3 regions of the Paenibacillus sp. TSM33 genome follow, and region 2 is predicted to be linked to each of the others. Evidence: riboswitches for the same ligand, from Rfam matches in the RefSeq annotation. Region 2 holds a riboswitch; each other region holds the start of a gene.
The links. A riboswitch is a leader RNA that binds a small molecule or an ion and turns the genes downstream of it on or off. The one in region 2 is predicted to bind glycine.

Region 1: another riboswitch for glycine. It lies ahead of gcvT (glycine cleavage system aminomethyltransferase GcvT); the one in region 2 lies ahead of sdaAB (L-serine ammonia-lyase, iron-sulfur-dependent subunit beta).
Region 3: another riboswitch for glycine. It lies ahead of ACN6NF_RS19315 (alanine/glycine:cation symporter family protein); the one in region 2 lies ahead of sdaAB (L-serine ammonia-lyase, iron-sulfur-dependent subunit beta).

What each region holds. Positions count from the first base shown of each region.
Region 1 is NZ_JBLZXB010000017.1:1,405,645-1,412,011, forward strand. It holds gene ACN6NF_RS18175 (PTS mannitol transporter subunit IIBC) at 1-726, opposite strand, end outside; gene gcvH (glycine cleavage system protein GcvH) at 1,153-1,551, opposite strand; glycine riboswitch at 1,944-2,045, shown strand; glycine riboswitch at 2,046-2,142, shown strand; gene gcvT (glycine cleavage system aminomethyltransferase GcvT) at 2,222-3,322, shown strand; gene gcvPA (aminomethyl-transferring glycine dehydrogenase subunit GcvPA) at 3,448-4,803, shown strand; gene gcvPB (aminomethyl-transferring glycine dehydrogenase subunit GcvPB) at 4,800-6,296, shown strand.
Region 2 is NZ_JBLZXB010000005.1:13,411-19,777, reverse strand. It holds gene ACN6NF_RS01745 (ABC transporter ATP-binding protein) at 1-877, opposite strand, end outside; gene ACN6NF_RS01740 (DUF6359 domain-containing protein) at 1,207-2,793, opposite strand; glycine riboswitch at 3,008-3,122, shown strand; gene sdaAB (L-serine ammonia-lyase, iron-sulfur-dependent subunit beta) at 3,334-4,023, shown strand; gene sdaAA (L-serine ammonia-lyase, iron-sulfur-dependent, subunit alpha) at 4,013-4,912, shown strand; gene ACN6NF_RS01725 (Ig-like domain-containing protein) at 4,995-6,367, opposite strand, start outside.
Region 3 is NZ_JBLZXB010000018.1:66,962-73,328, reverse strand. It holds gene licT (BglG family transcription antiterminator LicT) at 1-29, opposite strand, end outside; gene ACN6NF_RS19325 (LacI family DNA-binding transcriptional regulator) at 264-1,235, opposite strand; gene ACN6NF_RS19320 (glycoside hydrolase family 1 protein) at 1,444-2,901, shown strand; glycine riboswitch at 3,070-3,154, shown strand; glycine riboswitch at 3,166-3,260, shown strand; gene ACN6NF_RS19315 (alanine/glycine:cation symporter family protein) at 3,417-4,835, shown strand; partial or broken gene ACN6NF_RS19310 (NADH-dependent alcohol dehydrogenase) at 4,893-5,396, opposite strand; gene ACN6NF_RS19305 (carbohydrate ABC transporter permease) at 5,509-6,336, opposite strand; gene ACN6NF_RS19300 (carbohydrate ABC transporter permease) at 6,358-6,367, opposite strand, start outside.

The DNA.
Region 1 (6,367 bases), on a different contig from region 2:
CAGGCAATAGGCCAGCAAAATACCGAGGCCCGGCCCAGGATTGGATTCAAGCATGAACAAAACGGATTTTCCTGTTCTTGCAGCTTCCTCCAGCGCAATCGGACTCAATACTCCGTGATTCAGTGCATTGTTGAGAAATAATACTTTTCCGGGCTCAATAATGAGATTGACAAGCGGCAGTAGCCCTGCGTTCACGAGGAACTGTACCCCTGTCGACAACACTTGACTAATGGTTTGCACGACCGGACCGATCGCCACATGCGCTAGCAGTGCTAGAATGGCACCGATAATGCCAGCCGAGAAATTATTGACCAGCATTTCAAAACCTGATCTGACTTTGCCTTCAATGGCTTTATCGAACTTCTTCAATATCCAAGCAGCCAGCGGACCAGCTACCATCGCACCCAGGAACATGGGGATATCGGCCCCCACAATGACACCCATCGTCATAATGGCACCGATCACACCTCCACGCTGTCCGTGAATCATCGTGCCTCCTGTGTAACCGATCAGCAGCGGCAGCAAATAATTTTTCATCGGATCAACCAGCTGTGCAAAACCCTCGTTCGGGAACCACCCAGTCGGAATAAAAAGTGCTGTAATTAATCCCCATGCGATAAAGGCTCCCATATTGGGCATAACCATACCGCTGAGAAAACGGCCAAAACGCTGAACGGCGACACGGGCACCACCGTTTGAACTGGACTTTGTGTCCACTGTGCTCATATCCATATCCTCCTTGTGAGTAAATAGCATCACTACCTTTTCTTAAAATTCATACTAAATGACAGCGCTATCTTCATCAACGAAATGAAAACGTACTTTCGTCATGAACATTGATGACAACATTTAAATTTAAAGTAACGACAAGGCATTATACCTGCATAATTCTTCTTAATATGACCGATATCAATAGAAATTAGTCGAAAAAACAGTGCTGTACATCTGTGCAATTGTATAGAGGAGTTCTCCTCTAAATCTGATTGAGTTACGTAAATACGTCTTCTAAAAGACAACAAAAAAATAGCCGCCATGTCAGAACATAGCGACTATTTTATACACAAAGCGAGCGGACTAACGATGCTCTTATTCAAATCAATATCCATATAAAAATTTAGAATAAAGCGCTAATATTTCATCCTGTATTGCTCATTATTGCTCATCCAAAATCAACTGCTCGTACTGATCTGCAGACAGCAGCTTGCCCACAGCTTCCTCGACATCATTGCCTATCTCTACTTCGATCATCCATCCCTTCTCATAGGGAGATTCATTCACCAGCTCCGGTGTGCTTTCCAGAGCTTCATTCACTTTCAATACAGTTCCCGCCACCGGAGCAAAAAGATCGGATACAGTCTTCACCGATTCAATTGTACCAATCTCTGCCCCCTGTTTAATCGTTGCTCCCGCCTCAGGTAATTCCACAAAAACAATATCACCCAGTTGATGCTGTGCAAAGTCTGTAATGCCGATCCGCAACGTCCCGTCCGCTGTGCGCTGAACCCACTCATGTTCGTCTGTATACCAAAGTTCCTGTTTCACTTCACTCATCTTGCTTTCCCCTCACTTCCACATGAATAAAATGTTTTTAATCACCTGTATTAGACAGGTTAAGATTATGACAACAAGAACACTCATGTCAATAATACTAACAAAAATACTTCATGTTATCTCGTATAGCATAGAATATTAAAAAATGATAACTTGTAACAAACGCTTACATATCCTTATTTATACATTAAATGTTTTTTGGATTGTTTTATATGACATTTTTATTGACATTTTGAATGAATTTGCGTATTAATGGGTTATAGCAAATGCTTTTGGAAATACCCCGACAACTGCAAACGCGGATGAACGCGGAGGGAGAGACTACCAAAAAGATTCGCATAGCCGTTGTCGCTTGTGAGACAGTTGTGCACGCGAATCGGATCAAGTTGTTATCTGCAAAACCGGGTAACGTACCGTTGATCCAAAAGGTAGCGCCGAAGGAGTAAACTTGCATTGCAGGTGAATCTCTCAGGCAAAAGGACCTCTGCCGGACGCATCTCTGGAGAGCATTCGCGATTAGAGCGGATCACCCAAGAGGAAACCTGGTTCATACCGGGGTAACTTTCTGGTATCAAGGACAGAGCTGAAAGAAGAGTATGGACTGCCGTCTATACGTTTCTTTCAGCCTGTCTTTTTTGTTTAGCCGATTACACTGGATAGGAGTGAAAAAATGTCTAATTTGCGAAGAACACCATTATTTTCGTCCTACGGGACGCAGCCCGGGGTTCGTTGTATTGACTTTGGCGGGTGGGAGCTTCCCGTTCAGTTTAGCGGCATCCAAAAGGAGCATGAGGCCGTCCGGCAACGTGCGGGTTTATTCGATGTCTCGCACATGGGCGAGTTTTTGGTTGAGGGCAAAGAAGCCGAGGCTTTTTTGCAACAGGTAACCACAAATGATGTCAGCCAGTTGGAACCGGGCCAGGCACAATATTCACTCCTGTGTTACCCCGATGGAGGCATAGTGGACGACTTGCTTGTATACTGCAAAGGACCCGAGCGCTATATGCTCGTTGTGAATGCCTCCAACATCGACAAAGATTGGGATTGGCTCATGCGCCACGTACCTACATCGGTTCATCTGGAGAATGTATCTGATGCGATAGCATTGCTGGCATTACAAGGACCGGAAGCAGCACGTATTGCCGCAGCCGTGACAAATGCAGATATTACGAATCTGGCATCTTTCCGATTCCATGAGAACGTGCAATTGTTCGGAGCAAAAGCGCTCGTCTCCCGAACCGGATATACCGGCGAAGACGGTTTTGAATTTTATATACCTGCTGAGGAAGCACCCGCCGTGTGGGATGGTTTGCTTCGTTGCGGTGAATCGTATGGGCTAATTCCCGCTGGGCTTGGTGCTCGCGATACACTGCGGTTTGAGGCACGGCTGCCGCTGTACGGACAGGAGTTATCTGCCACGATTTCACCGCTTGAGGCTGGTTTAGGTTTCTTCGTCAAGCTGAATAAAGGAGATTTTATCGGCAGGGAAGCACTGCAACGCCAGAAAGAACAAGGAATTCCTCGCAAGCTGATCGGGCTGGAAATGATTGACCGCGGTATCCCGCGCGCTCATTATCCAGTCTTCGCGGAGGGCCAACATATCGGTGAGGTCACAACGGGGACTCAATCGCCCACCTTGAAGCGCAATCTGGGGCTGGCCCTGGTGGACAGTCGTTTTAGCACCCTATCTACACCGCTGGAGGTCGAAATTCGTGGTAAACGCCTGCGTGCGGAAGTGGTCCCAGCCCCCTTTTATAAACGGTCACGCTGATCTTAATCCTCATCACTCTAAAAAAGCGATCATGTCTGATATATACTTCTTGATTTTGAATTCACGACTATTGATGAACTAATCTTCAATTTTAAACTTTGCTTTTCCGAAAGGAGCCAGAATCTATGAAGCAGCATCGCTATCTCCCTATGACCGAACAAGATCAAACCGAAATGCTGCGTGTGGTGGGCGTATCATCCATTGATGATTTATTCAGTGACATTCCAGAGGCTATTCGATACCAAGGAGAACTCCCTCTTTCCTCTCGGCTTGACGAAAGAGCCTTAACTCGCCACATGGCCGAGCTGGCCAGACACAACGCCAATACAGACACACATACCAGCTTTCTTGGTGCAGGTATTTATGATCATCATATTCCGTCCGTCATTCAGCACATCACCTCACGTTCCGAATTTTACACAGCCTACACCCCCTATCAGCCGGAAGTAAGCCAAGGCGAGCTGCAAGCCATTTTTGAATTCCAGTCATATATTTGCGAATTGACAGGCATGGCAGTAGCTAATGCCAGCATGTACGATGGAGCGACAGCTCTAGCGGAAGCGGGCTCACTGGCCGCCGCAGCCACGCGCCGTAAACAGCTTATCGTATCAAGGTCTGTCCATCCAGAGGCACGCCAGGTATTGGCAGCCTATGCGCGCGGATTGGACTTGGACATCGTGGAGATCGGCTGTTCGGACGGCGTAACGGATGTCGATGCGCTTGCCGCGGCCGTATCGGAACAGACGGCGGCTGTTTTGATCCAAAGCCCCAACTTTTTTGGAGCCGTAGAAAATCTGAAGCCGATGGCTGACCTCATCCATGCACACCAAGGGCTTATGGTTGTCAGTGCCAACCCATTGGCACTTGGCTTGCTGGAGGCGCCCGGCAAGCAGGGCGCGGATATTGTTGTAGGAGACGCGCAGCCGCTTGGGATCTCGTCCTCTCTCGGTGGTCCAACCTGCGGTTACTTTGCCGTTTCTCAGGCACATATGCGTCGTATCCCTGGGCGTATCGTAGGCCAAACCACAGACCGTAACGGCAAACGCGGCTTCGTGCTGACCTTGCAAGCGCGGGAACAGCATATCCGCCGCGAAAAGGCTACTTCTAACATTTGTTCCAACCAAGCGTTGCTTGCTTTATCTGCATCTGTGTACTTGTCTGTCATGGGTAAACAGGGTATCCAGGAAGTAGCCGAGCTAAATTTGCATAAAAGCCGCTATGCATTAGAACAATTGCTGAGCTTGAAAGGCGTAACTGCCTCATTTCACGCACCGACCTTTAACGAGTTTGCCCTTAGGCTGCCTGAAGGTACGGATGTGAGCAAACTTCAGGACAATCTGCTAGCTGCTGGATTTATCGCAGGCTATGATTTGGGCCGGGACTATCCGGAACTTGCGGGTCACATGCTGATTGCCGTGACGGAGCAAAGAACCAAAGAAGAGATTGACCAATTTGTACACACCTTGGAGGGATTGCTATGACACACACCGGACCCGATCAGAAACAAGAGCTGTTGAAGGAGCACGATCAAGCGCTCATTTTTGAATTGAGCCGTCCGGGTCGCATCGCTTATTCCCTTCCCGGGTGCGACGTTCCTCGTCGCCCGGTGGCAGAGCTTTTGCCGGATTATGCGCTGCGCAGCGAACCTGCGGCATTACCCGAGGTATACGAAGTAGATGTTATTCGCCATTATACCGCCCTGTCCCAGCGCAATTTTGGCGTCGACAACGGATTTTATCCGCTCGGCTCCTGTACGATGAAATACAATCCGAAGGTGAATGAGGATGTCGCCCGTTACGCAGGCTTCGCTAAAATTCATCCATATCAGCCGGAGAATAGCATCCAGGGGGCTATGGAGCTGCTACATACGCTCCAAAACGATCTGGCTGCGTTGACCGGGATGGATGCCGTCACACTCCAGCCCGCTGCTGGCGCCCATGGCGAATGGACCGGGCTGATGATGATTCGCTCGTACCACGAGAGCCGTGGTGAGCGACGTACCAAGGTGCTCGTGCCGGATTCCTCGCACGGTACGAATCCCGCCAGTGCAACCGTCGCGGGCTTCGAAACAATCACCCTTCCCTCCACCCCTGAGGGGCTGGTGGATCTGGACGCGCTCCGCCAAGCCGTAGGCAACGACACCGCTGCGCTCATGCTGACCAATCCGAACACGCTGGGCTTGTTCGAGAAACAAATTACTGACATTGCCGCGATCGTGCATGACGCAGGTGGTCTGCTCTACTATGACGGGGCAAACTCCAACGCCATCATGGGGATTACCCGCCCCGGGGACATGGGCTTCGATGTGGTGCATCTCAATTTGCACAAAACAATGAGTACCCCGCACGGTGGAGGCGGCCCTGGCGCTGGACCCGTAGGCGTAAAGCAGCGGCTGATTCCCTATTTGCCCAAGCCGTTTGTCGTACGTGATCCGCTGGGTGTATACCGCTGGGATCGGGAGCAGGGAGATTCTATTGGGCGAGTCAAAGCCTTTTACGGTAACTTCGGTATTCTCGTCCGTGCCTACGCCTATATTCGCAGCTACGGTCCTGATGGCTTGAAGCGAGTGTCCGAATGTGCTGTACTTAATGCCAACTACATGATGCATCGACTGGCTCCGCATTTTGACCTGCCTTACCCTGGGCATTGCAAACACGAATTTGTCATGTCAGGGCGAGGCTTGAAGAAATTTGGAGTGCGCACGCTGGATGTAGCCAAACGCTTGCTTGATTTCGGTTACCATCCGCCTACCATTTACTTTCCGCTAAATGTAGAGGAATGCATCATGATCGAGCCGACGGAAACAGAAAGCAAAGAGACACTCGATGCTTTTGTCGACACCATGATTCATATTGCGCGCGAAGCCGAGGAGAACCCTGAGATGGTAATCAATGCACCCTATACCACTCCAGTCACACGCCTGGATGAAACCACTGCAGCCCGTAAGCCTGTGCTGAATTGCACATGTAGTTAAGGTTAAATTCAAACACAACCATCCAAAGCATACAAAAAAGCCGGTATCTGTTGAGATACCGGCTGCTGTAT
Region 2 (6,367 bases):
GTGAAGCAAAACGACAGCTATTGCGGGGAATATCTTGCAATGAGGGAACCATGCCACCGATGACATGTAGCGGTTCTCCCTTGGTATGCGATCCCGGCATGGAGGCTAGCAAGGAACGCGTATACGGATGCTGTGGATGCCGGAATAATTCAAAAACATCAGCGCTTTCCACGATTTCTCCGGCATACATGACCACCACACGGTCAGCTACTTCGGCCACAACGCCAAGATCGTGCGTAATCAGAATAATTCCGCTTCCGGTCTCCTGTTGAAGCTGTTTGAGCAAGTCAAGAATTTGCGATTGAATGGTTACATCGAGCGCAGTCGTCGGCTCATCTGCAATAATAAGAGAGGGTCGACAAGCTATGGCAATCGCGATCATCACACGCTGACGCATCCCTCCTGAAAGTTCATGCGGATACTGTTCATACACACGTACAGGGTTGGGGATATCTACGCTTTCCAGCAGCTCCAGTACACGTTCCCTTTTTTGCTTCGATGAAAGGGAAGTATGATAATCGAGGGTTTCCTCGATCTGCTTACCAATGCACATTAACGGGTTAAGTGCTGTCAGCGGGTCCTGAAAGATCATGCCAATGCCCGCCCCGCGGATTTTATTCATTTGCCCTGAGGAGAGACGAATCAAATCCGTGCCTTTAAAAAGAACCTTTCCTTCGACACGTGTCCGCTCCATGTCATGCAGTTGTGGGATCGAAAGCGCCAGCGCGCTTTTGCCACAACCGGATTCTCCGACTACAGCCAGCACTTCATTGGGATTGACCGTCAGATCCAGATGGTCGACTGCGGGGTGATATTGATCGTTGATGCGAAAAGATACGGATAATCCTTTAATCTCCAACACAGGCTCGATATTCAATGCGCGCGCTTCCTCCATTCTCCATGGTCTTGTCCTGCTTATTCTCACCATGTTTGATGTTAAAACCTTCCACAAACATTACATACCGTTTTTGTCGGAATAATTTGAATACATCCTATCACCAGTATATGGATATATCAATTAAGATTATGCTATCAACATCATTTAAAAAATCAATGATCCAGCAGTGGTGCGACCTTCTTGGCACAAAATGTAATCAAATAACCAACCACAGGTTAATTTTCATCACAAAAAAGCCGTTTGATCCCCTACAAAGGATCAAACGGCTAACTAGCACCCAACAATTCACACTGAATTTTTTACATTTATTACGAAGCCGCTCCATAGGAACCCGACTTGAACGTTTTTGGATCGTACCATTTGTAGCCTGCTGCTGGAGCAGACCAAGGCTCTGGTTGCGGTTCCGTGGAAGCCGCTGGCTCCTCAAACGGCAGAAGCTTCGTCGGTTGATCCAGCGTTAAGCCTGCCACATCGGATAATTTGGTGTAATCCTGCTTCCATGCAAGCCATTGGACCGTTTGCACCAGGAAGGTGGCATCGTCCACTTCCTTGAACCCATCATATGTCTTTTTCGACTGTCCGTTTTCCTCACGTGCATATTTCGGTGTTGCATCTTCTACAGGGGAAGAATCACCGATAAATGCTGCCTTGCCCTGACCCACCTTGGAAATCGCAGCATAAGGGCCTTCCGCACGGCCCCCGCCGTTATAGACACCTTGGTCTACAGCATTGCCCCATTTCTTCGTACCTGTAGGGATATAGGCAATTCCTTTGGCTTTGGTAGGATCAATAATAGCCAGCGTAGATCCGGCATGCATAGCAATCGAGCGTACACCCTTGGTAATACCGAAGGATTGATCTGCGGCTACAATGTCCGTAGCATTCACATCGCCAAGCGCATTATAACGGAAACGAACACCAAAGTTGGTTGCCAGCCAATCGGAGCTAGTTAACCCTTGCATCGCTGGTGATGCTGCTTCTTCTGCAGTCATGCCTTTTGCCGGATTCGTATAGGCTCCACGACGGTAGCCATTCATAACCTCGGAGGAATCCCAACGGTTTTTGTTACGGTCTGCATTATAGTGATCGGAGATGAAGAAGACACTTCCCCCGTTATTCACATATTGCAGCAGGGCAGCCTGCTCAGATGCCTTAAAGGCAACATTCGCCTCACCAATGATGAACACATCATATTGGCGCAGCTTATCATAGGTTATGGCCTGTTCTCCATAAGTAAAAGGAATAGGGCGATTCAATTGGTCCACTGTAAAGCCTACATTACGCAGTCCATTGGAAAAATCAGAGAAGGCGCCCTCAATGACCCAATCTGCTGCCCCAGCTGTCTGGGCGTGCGTATTATCGAACAGCACCTTTTTACCTTTGCCGTCCGGCAACGTCGAGCCAGGTTGACTTGGATTGCCAGGATTAGGTTCACCCGGCTCGCTTCCATTCACCAGTTCCACAGCGCTCGGGCTTTTTACTCCACCAAAATTATTGTAGGCGCCAAGCGTACCTGTCACACGAATTTTGCTGCCAATCAGCTCAGGATGGCCTGTTAGCCCAAATTGCCCTCTGTACGCTGATGTCAGCTGTACATTTAATAGATTAGACGTGCTACGTTCACTGGCCTGGTCGGCAATCAGTACGTTAAAATCATTTGCAAACGGAGCAGAAAAATTAGCCGTTTTCGATCCGGTAGCATGTCCGACGATGTAGCCTTCCACCGTCACTGTACCTCCACTGCCTTGGCGCTGAAGTGCTTCGTCTACCGTCAATGCTCCCTCTGCCTTGACCTGACCGAATGGAACGAAGATCCCAATCAGCAGCGATACGATCGCTGCCAGATGCAGCACCCCTTTCAAGCGTGAACCTGTGAACCGCAAGCCTTTTACCATACGTCAATATCCCTCCTATAATTCCATAAATGTACTTGTCCTCTATCAGATTAGCTGTCAATCTTCTAATTCCTTCCTGATTTCATCCATAATTATGTAAATTTTAATCTTTGTTATCGAAAAATCGCCTGTTTATGTAAAATTTAATCCCTGCGATTGACACCGAGCACGGCATACATTACGCTAAGAAATATATGTAGAACGGTATACGCGAATGAAGATGACGGGAGAGTCTGTCCAGGGGCTTACACGCTGGCGGCACCGAAGGAGCAAGACGCCAGCACCCGGCTGGCGGATAATCTCTCAGGTCCATGTATCGTCATCTGACGCAACTCTGGAGAGAGCGCAAGCCACCCAAGGGGTAAGGCGGTAAGAACACCGCACGAAACTCTCAGGTAACGAGGACAGAGATAAGGGAAACTTCCTTATCCTGTCCTTTTTTGCGCTCACATTGTACGTCAGCATTAGGAACCGTCATAGCCGCGCACAAACGCGGAAATACCATATACTATGGTACTAGAACATACAGGGGGTCACACCATGCGTTTCAAAGATGTATTTTCCATTATCGGTCCGGCCATGACCGGACCTTCCAGTTCACACACCGCAGGCGCGGTGCGGCTTGCACGCGTTGCCCGTCACTGGCTCGGGTCGCAGCCTGACCGCGCCCGCATGACATTGTACGGCTCCTTCGCTGACACATACAAAGGACACGGTACAGACCTGGCGCTCATCGCAGGACTGCTTAATTACGATACGGACGACCATCGAATTCCAGATGCCGAGCAATGGGCGGAGCAGGCAGGAATGGACGTGGAATTTGCCGTCAGCGGCCTACCCGCGCCCCATCCGAACACCGTCCGTTTTGAGCTGTGGAAGGGTGAGGATCAGCGCACATTGCTGGGCTCCTCCATTGGCGGCGGCAGCATCCATGTCCAGCAGCTCAATGAATTCCGAGTCAACCTGACCGGGGAACTGTCTACGTTAGTGCTCCTTCACTCGGATAAACCCGGTACATTAGGTGCGGTGACTTCAGCACTCGGCGCTGCCGACATTAACATTGCCTATATGCATGTGGATCGCAAAGGCCGGGATGGTGAAGCACTTACAGCCATCGAAACGGACAGTCCTCCTACGGCTGAACTGATCGCAAAACTACGATCCTTACCACATATGTACGAAATTAAAATGATTAATTTGAAAAAAGGAGCTGAATCTGATGCGATTTAGCCATCTGCATGAAATCAGCGCCATATGCGCGGAGGAATCCACCACGATTGGCCGCCTGATGATTCAAGAGCAGGTACAAGAGACGAATACAACGGAAGAAGAAATCTTCCGCCAAATGTCTGAATATTATGAAGTCATGAAGGAGGCCGTTCATCGTGGTCAGACGCAAGACACCGTATCCCGCAGCGGATTAACGGGCGGCGACGGCAAGCGTCTGGCCGAGTATCTGCGGACAGGGGAAACCTGCTCCGGCGACGCCTCCGCACTCGCCATGGCTTATGCGCTCTCCGTGTCGGAGGTTAATGCGTCCATGGGGCGTATTGTGGCTACGCCCACTGCTGGCTCTTGTGGAGTCATCCCCGGTGTGTTCATTAGTGCGCAGGAGCGGTTCGGCTGGGATGATGAGCATATGGTGCACGGCTTGTTCGCAGCCGGAGCCATTGGCTACGTCATCGCCAATAATTCCTTCATTTCCGGCGCGGAGGGAGGCTGTCAGGCTGAGATTGGCTCAGCCATCGGGATGGCCGCTGGCGCGATGGTCGAGCTACGCGGCGGCACACCTGAGCAGGCCGTTCACGCCGTAGGCCTAGCGCTCAAGAACACGCTCGGTCTAATTTGCGACCCCGTCGCCGGACTCGTCGAGATTCCATGCATCGTGCGCAACGGACTGGGAGCCGTGACCGCACTTGCCGCAGCGGATATGGCTTTGGCAGGCGTGCGCAGCGCCATTCCGTCTGACGAAGTCATTGACGTAATGCTTGAAGTCGGCAGCGCAATGCCATCAAAGCACCGCGAGACCGCCAAAGGCGGCTTGGCCCAGACACCCACTGGCAAGCGTTTGACCGAATCACTGACACGCAACACACGGGCCAAGAAGCATAAGTCGTAGCTTCTAAGCTTTAAAAAATAAAAGAGCAAGCATGTCGTCTCTAGACGTATGCTTGCTCTTTTTCTTTTCAGTCGATTACAGATTACTGAACGGTCACCTGTACCTTCGTCATTTTACCTGCATATTTCACGGTAATTACAGCTTTGCCCTTGCCCTGTGCTTTAATGTTACCGTCTTTGACCGTCGCAACAATAATTCTGGATGAGGACCAGACAGCCGGCTTGGAAACATCTTTTTCCGACTCATCCTTATACGTGGCTGTAGCTGTAACCTTAGCCAACTGCCCTGCCTTCAAAGTCAAGGCGACTTCGTCCGTTTGTAAGTATTTAAGCGTATCAACATCAACAGGCACGCTGATCACTTTCCCACCGAACTTCGCCTGAATGTTAGCTTTACCGTAGCTGACCGCGGTAACCTGACCCTTTTTGACGGTGGCTACCTTATAATTGGAGGTTTTCCATTCAGCTTGAGTTGTAACATCCTTTTCTTTACCATCACTGGATTTAACCACAATCGCAATCGTTTTTTGATCCCCGGATTTCAGTGATAATGCAATGGCATCCGCTTCAATCTTTTGCGCTACGTCTACTTCTACCGTAAATGTAATGGTTTGCTTGCCATATGAAGCAGTGATCGTTGCCTTACCGCTAGCATTCGCTTTGATCAAACCCTCGCTAACTTCAACTACTTTTACATTGCTAGTAGTCCAAGTGGCGTCCTTGGTTACGTCTGTTTTTGTACCGCCACTCTTAACGCCTGTTACTTTCAGTTGCTTCGTTTCCTGAGCGCCGAGTGCAATTACGCGCGAGTCTGTTTCCAGACGATCTACAAGGCCCACTTGTACGTTTATCGTCAGTTTTTTGCCGTTATAGGTCGCTGTAATAACCGCTTTACCGGCTGCTTTACCCGTAATCGTTCCTTTGGACACAGAAGCAATATCTTCCGCGCTTGAAGCCCACTCCGCATCCTGTGTTACGTCTTCCTTGCGCCCATCCGCATAAGTAGCCGTCAGAGTCGCAGTATAATCCTCATTAATATCAATCGTCGCCGTTTTGGAGGACAAAGACAGATCACCAGGTACATTTACAGATACCGTAGCTGTGGCTGTTTTGCCGCCATAAGAAGCTGTGATCGTAGCCTCACCTGTTTTATAACCTGTGACTTCCCCCGCGCTGACAAAAGCGATATCTTCATTGCTGGACTTCCACTCTGCCTTACTTGTGATATCTTCTTCCGTACCTGTCACGTACGTTGCAGTCAGCTTGAGCTTCTTGGATTCCTTGGCGTTCAAGCTCAGCTTGTCCTCGCTCAAATCCAGAAATCTAGAGGTTTCGACATCTGTCTTGATCGAAACTGTCTTATCTCCATACTTAGCAGTCACTGTAGCTGAACCCGCTCCAATGGCCATAATGGTTCCTTTATTCACTGTTGCAATTTTTTCATCGCTTGATGTCC
Region 3 (6,367 bases), on a different contig from region 2:
TTGTTATTGAGCACCTTCTCAATAATCATTGAAGTTCCCCCTCCCATCCTTTACCAATAAAAAATGCCCAAGCACAATTCAATACTATTGTTAGCAATAGCACTCAATTGAACTCAGGCATTGCCCGCATCACCGGTCACAATCCTTCGATATAGTGCTATTGTAGCACAAAAAAAAGCGATTTCAACATATTTTATTCTCTTTCGACAAAAAAATATTTCATATCAAGGCCCATTTGCCTAATTTGCAAGTCAACTGTACCCTTAAGTGGTCGTACGCTCAATGAGTCTGTATTCTAGCGGATGAAGCTCCATTTGGCGTCCAATCAGCTGAGGGGAAAGCATGAAAAAAGCATTCTCCGCCTGAGCCATAATGGGATTTTGAACCGTTGTAATCCCCATGGTGTGCGCCAGCTCCGTGTTATCAAACCCAACAATCGCCAGATCTTCCGGTACCTTCAGCAATTGTCTGCGCGCTTCGCAGAGAATGCCTACTGCTACATAATCGTTAGCACACAAGATAGCCTCCGGAAATTCCTCACGATGCTGTAACAAATTGCGCACGACCTGTTCGCCATCACGAATGTTATAAATAGAAGAATAGTTCCAGTGCGGTAGCACCGGCAGATTGTGTTCACTCATGATCTGCTCATAGGCTCGTTGTCTGCTGTGAGTATTGATGCTGCTTGGACGACCAAAAGCATTGGCTATACGTGTATAGCCTTTTTGTATCAAATGTTTGAGCGCTAACATGTATCCTTCATATTGATCCATAGCGACGGAGCGAATATCGGTATGCTCCATACGTTGCCATGCCACGATCGGTCCATATTTGCAATAAGTACTTAAAAAATCAGTGTCATTCACGCAGGAAATGATGACCAGCGCATCGACTCTTTTTCTTTTTAAATCCTCGAAAGCTTGAAGCTCTTTCTTTTTGTCTTCTCCCGAAGTATAAATAATGGTTTGAAATTCATATTGTCCTGCGATTTCTACAAAACTGTCCAGAAATGCCAGAACAATTTCATTAATAGTTGATGTGATGATACCAATCTGAAGCGTTTGGCCCTTGGATAAAGAAATCGCATTCCGATTAGGAACATAATCCAATTCCTGCATGATTTTTAAAATTTTAGCTCTGGTTTCTTGGCTTACATGGGGGGACTGATTTAGCACTCTGGATACCGTAGCTTTGGAAAAGCCCGCCAGTTTTGCAATTTGATCCAGATTCGACATGATGCTTCTCCTCACCTAAGAAAAAATACTTGACATGAAACGCGTTACAACAATTAGGATGCTTATGAGGGCATTACGTCTATTTTAAAGCATCTATTGATGCATTTCAAAGGAGAACGGTTACCGTTAGTTATGGATTCGCATTGCAGCACCTGATGGGTTATTGACTAAAGTGAAAACATTAATTAAGAAAAGAGGTTTTCATACCATGACAAAGACACTAAAAGGATTCCCAAAAAACTTCCTCTGGGGTGGGGCAACTGCAGCCAACCAATTGGAAGGTGCTTTTGACGTAGATGGAAAAGGCCTGTCCAGCGCAGACATGATAGCCTATGTACCTAAATCAGAACGTAAGAACGATCATGCTATAGAAATTTCGTCCGAACGATTGGAGGACATCTTGGCAGGGAAGGTAAACGCCCGTTTTCCAAAGCGTGAAGGTGTGGACTTTTACCACCGCTACAAAGAGGATATTGCCTTGTTTGCAGAAATGGGCTTTAAAGTATTCCGGATGTCCATCCACTGGTCGCGGATTTTCCCGAATGGCTATGATGACGAGCCGAATGAAGCAGGATTGCAATTTTACGACAATGTATTCGATGAGCTGCGCAAACATGGTATTGAGCCCTTGGTAACATTGTCACATTATGAAACACCGCTAGGTCTGACACAGAAGTATAATGGCTGGTTGGGACGCGAAGTCGTAGATCATTATGTAAAATATGCCGAAACGGTATTTACACGTTATAAAGACAAAGTAAAATACTGGCTGACCTTTAACGAAATCAATGTCATGACCATGAGCCCGTTTACAGGCGGCGGTGTGGTTATTGACCGTGTAGAAAACAAGCAACAAGCGATATATCAAGCATTGCACCATCAATTTGTAGCAAGTGCATTGGCCACCAAACGGGGACATGAAATCATTCCGGGCGCTCAGATCGGCTGTATGCTGGCACGCATTGAAAGCTACCCACATACGTGTAACCCAGAGGATATCCTGAAAGCACAGCATGAAAATCAAATGAACCTGTTCTTTACGGATGTGCATGCACGTGGGGAATATCCCAACTATATGAACCGTTATTTTGAAGAGAATAATATTGTGATCCAAACAGAATCCGGCGATGCCGAAATTTTGAAAAATAACACGGTCGATTTTATCTCATTTAGCTACTACATGACCTTGACCGTATCGGCAGGTCCAGAAGGAGAGAAGGCAGCGGGGAACCTGATTGGCGGTGTGAAAAATCCATATTTGCAGTCTTCCGACTGGGGATGGCAGATCGATCCGATCGGCCTGCGTGTTACACTAAATACGTTTTATGATCGGTATCAAAAGCCGCTGTTCATCGTAGAAAATGGCCTGGGTGCGTATGATAAGGTAGAAGAAGACGGCTCTGTGCATGACACATATCGCATTGATTACTTGCGTCAGCATATTGCCCAAATGAAGGAAGCGATTGCTGACGGTGTTGATCTAATTGGTTACACCAGCTGGGGTCCTATCGACCTTGTGAGCATGTCTACGTCCGAAATGTCCAAGCGCTACGGATTTATTTACGTTGATCTGGATGATGACGGTAACGGAACGCTTCAACGCTCCAAAAAGGACTCATTTAACTGGTATAAAAATGTGATAGCAACCAACGGTGAAGAATTGTAATTCCATATCGTTTTGACGGGTACAGCAGAGAAAATCCTCAGGATGCAATCTGCTGTACCCGCTTTTTGTATAGATACCCTATCGATTCTTTCAGAGGGCTTCACAAATTTTTCACTTGTAATAAACTGAAATTTTTCTGTATAATGAATAAAAATTTCATATGTCTGGTTGATGTTTGCGGGAGATGGAATGAAAGTTCCAACCGAAGGGGCAAAACTCTCAGGTGCTTAGGCTGATTTACAGCAACGAGCAGGGACCGTAAACGGACAGAACTCTGGAGAGACCCTTAATTGGGCGCCGAAGGTGCACCGCAGATCACATCTGCTTAAACTCTCAGGCAAAAGGACAGAGACGCGAATAACCTGTGACAGGGAGTGCCCTAGGCTTTTTATGAGCTTTTAGAGGTGAATCCTGCACAAGATGGTTGTATTTTTCGTGCCTTTAACCTCTCCAGGAGTCGAATCAACAGATTTGACTCTTTTTTGTTTTCTAATATGCTGGAGGAGCGGGTTGAAATGAATTTGGTACATGTGTTAGAAACGATTAGCAGTTGGATATGGGGGGCGCCTCTCATCATCCTTGTGATGGGAACGGGGTTATGGCTGACCATACGTCTAAAAATGTTGCAGGTATTCCGCCTGCCCCTGGCGATCAAGCTCATCGGTAAGGCACCGAACGAAGGTAGCGGGGATGTAAGCAGCTTTGCGGCTTTGAGTACGGCTCTGGCGGCTACCGTCGGTACAGGAAGTATTGTCGGTGTAGCAACAGCCATTAAGCTGGGCGGGCCAGGGGCCTTGTTCTGGATGGTCGTTGCAGCCTTTTTTGGGATGGCGACGAAATACGCAGAAGGTGTACTTGCGGTAAAATACCGGGTGAAGGATCGGAATGGACAATTCTCCGGCGGTCCGATGTATTATATTGAAAAAGGCCTTGGACGCCGTTTTAAACCATTGGCAATGTTGTTTGCTTTTTCGGGAATGCTGGTAGCGTTGTTCGGAATTGGAACATTTCCTCAGGTCAAGGCGATTGTATCTTCGACTGAAAATAGTTTTGGCGTTCCGCCGATTGTAACAGCATTGACTATTGCTGTCCTTACAGCTCTTGTGACCATTGGAGGACTCAAAAGCATTGCCAAGGTATCGACGAAGGTTGTTCCTTTTAAAACAGGACTATATGTACTGATTTGTATTATTGTACTGATTCGGTTTGCTGACCAGCTTCCTGCTGCCATCGCGCTTGTGCTTCATTCGGCATTTTCAACTACATCGGCAACGGGTGGATTTGCAGGAGCTACGATTATGCTGGCGATGCGCAGCGGGGTAGCCAGAGGTATTTTTGCCAATGAGGCTGGATTGGGCAGCGCACCGATTGCAGCCGCGGCTGCCAAAACCAAATGGCCTGCAGAACAAGGGCTGATTTCCATGACAGGCGTATTTATTGATACGATGGTTATTTGTGTGATGACCGGGTTGACGTTACTGGTTAGCGGGGTGTGGAGCGGGCCTACCGATGCAGGCTTGATGACTCAGCAAGCCTTTTCCAGTGCATTTCCGCTGGGAGCAGAGCTGCTCACCATCATCCTGATTATGTTCGCATTCACCACCATGCTCGGCTGGAACTATTACGGGGAACGCTGTGTTGAATACTTGCTTGGGGTTAAGTGGATCAAGCCTTATCGTTATTTGTTCATTGTACTGGTTGGCGGGGGCGCGTTCATTAAACTGGATGCGATTTGGCTGCTGGCGGATATTTTTAACGCAATGATGGCTTTTCCAAACCTAATTGCACTGCTCGGCTTGTCGGGAATTGTCGTTGCAGAAACCCGAACCTATATGAATTCTTTGTATCCTAATAAGGACAAGGGTATTCTTGCAGGTGCCAATGTAGGGGCGGCTATCCAAGTAGAAGAAAAAGGACAAACGGTGAATTCATAAATACTAAAAGGGAGTGTTCTCAGCCATCACAGGCTTGAGGACACTCCCTTTTAATTGTTATAACGATGCACGCAAAATAGCTAAAATATCTTCCTGTTTCAGCTTTTGATAATTACCGAAACCTCCGTGCTCCATTTCACGGGCCGCAATGCTTGCGATGTTTTCCAATTGTTCATCATTAATGTTGTAATCGGCCAGGGTAGAAGGGGCACCAAGACTTGTCCAGAACGCACTTAGACGGTCAATACCTTCCAAGGCAATTTCTCTGTCAGTTTTACCTACAGTGTCCAAGTCGAACATACTGAGCATCAGCCGCTTCATGCGTGCAGCATCCTGATCCACTGTATGTCTCATCCAGTTGGGAAACAGAATCGCTAGACCGCCAGCATGAGGAATATCATATACAGCAGATAGTGCATGTTCAATGGTATGCGAAGCCCAATCCCCGAAGTAGCCCATTTGCAGCGTACCGTTCAGGGCAATCGTCCCAGCATATAATATCGTTTCGCGATGCTCATAGTTGTGCAAATCCTCCAGCAGCTTAGGTGCCGTTTCAATCACATGGTAATCTCTTATCTTGACTAGCCCATTAAATATCTGACTTGGCCATGTAAGCTATTTGAAATGACGATTAACCATTATACAAGAAAAGAATAAGGGGAATCAAGTGAAGCTAATCTTTGATCGCTCCAGCGGCAAGATCGGAAATAAATTGGCGGCTGATGAAAAGAAACAAAATAATAAGCGGGAGTACAGCCAGCAGGGTGCCAGCAATGACCATCGCATAGTCCGTATTGTAAATCCCGTTCAATTGAGACAATGCAATCTGGAGTGTGAATTTGCGCTCATCCGTTAAAACGATTAACGGCCATAAGTAATCATTCCAAGTTCCTATAAAGGTAAATGCGCCGAGAAAAGCGAACGCAGGGCGTAAAATTGGCAGTGCTACATTCCAGTACAGCCGAAAAAAGCTGCACCCGTCCATACGTCCCGCATCCAGCAGCTCCTTGGGAATGGATTCTTCTGCATACTGGCGAATCCAGAAAATGCCGAAGGCATTTACCATACCCGGGATGATGAGCGCTTTGAACGTACCTACCCATCCAAAGGAAGCCATCATGACAAAGGAGGGAACGAGCGAAAGTTGTGAAGGGACCATCATTGTTCCTAGCAGAATGACGAATAGCACCTTTTTGCCCGGAAAATCAAACTTTGCGAATGCAAAACCGGCCAGTGAATCAAAAAACAGCACCAATATGGTAACAGAAGTGGCTACAAAAAGGGTATTAAAAAAGGCGCCGGTAAAATCAATCTGCTGCAGTACTCTCGTGATGTTATCCAGGAAGTGGCTGCCGAACCACAATTGTGGCGGAAAATGATAGATGTCTGAGGTCGTACGGGTTGCCATAACAATCAGCCAGTAAAATGGAAACATCGACAGGATGATACCTACCAACAGCCCGGCATATAAAACAATGGATCTTGCACGTGTCTGCATCATGTGGTAAAGCTCCTTCCATCGTTATTTTTTA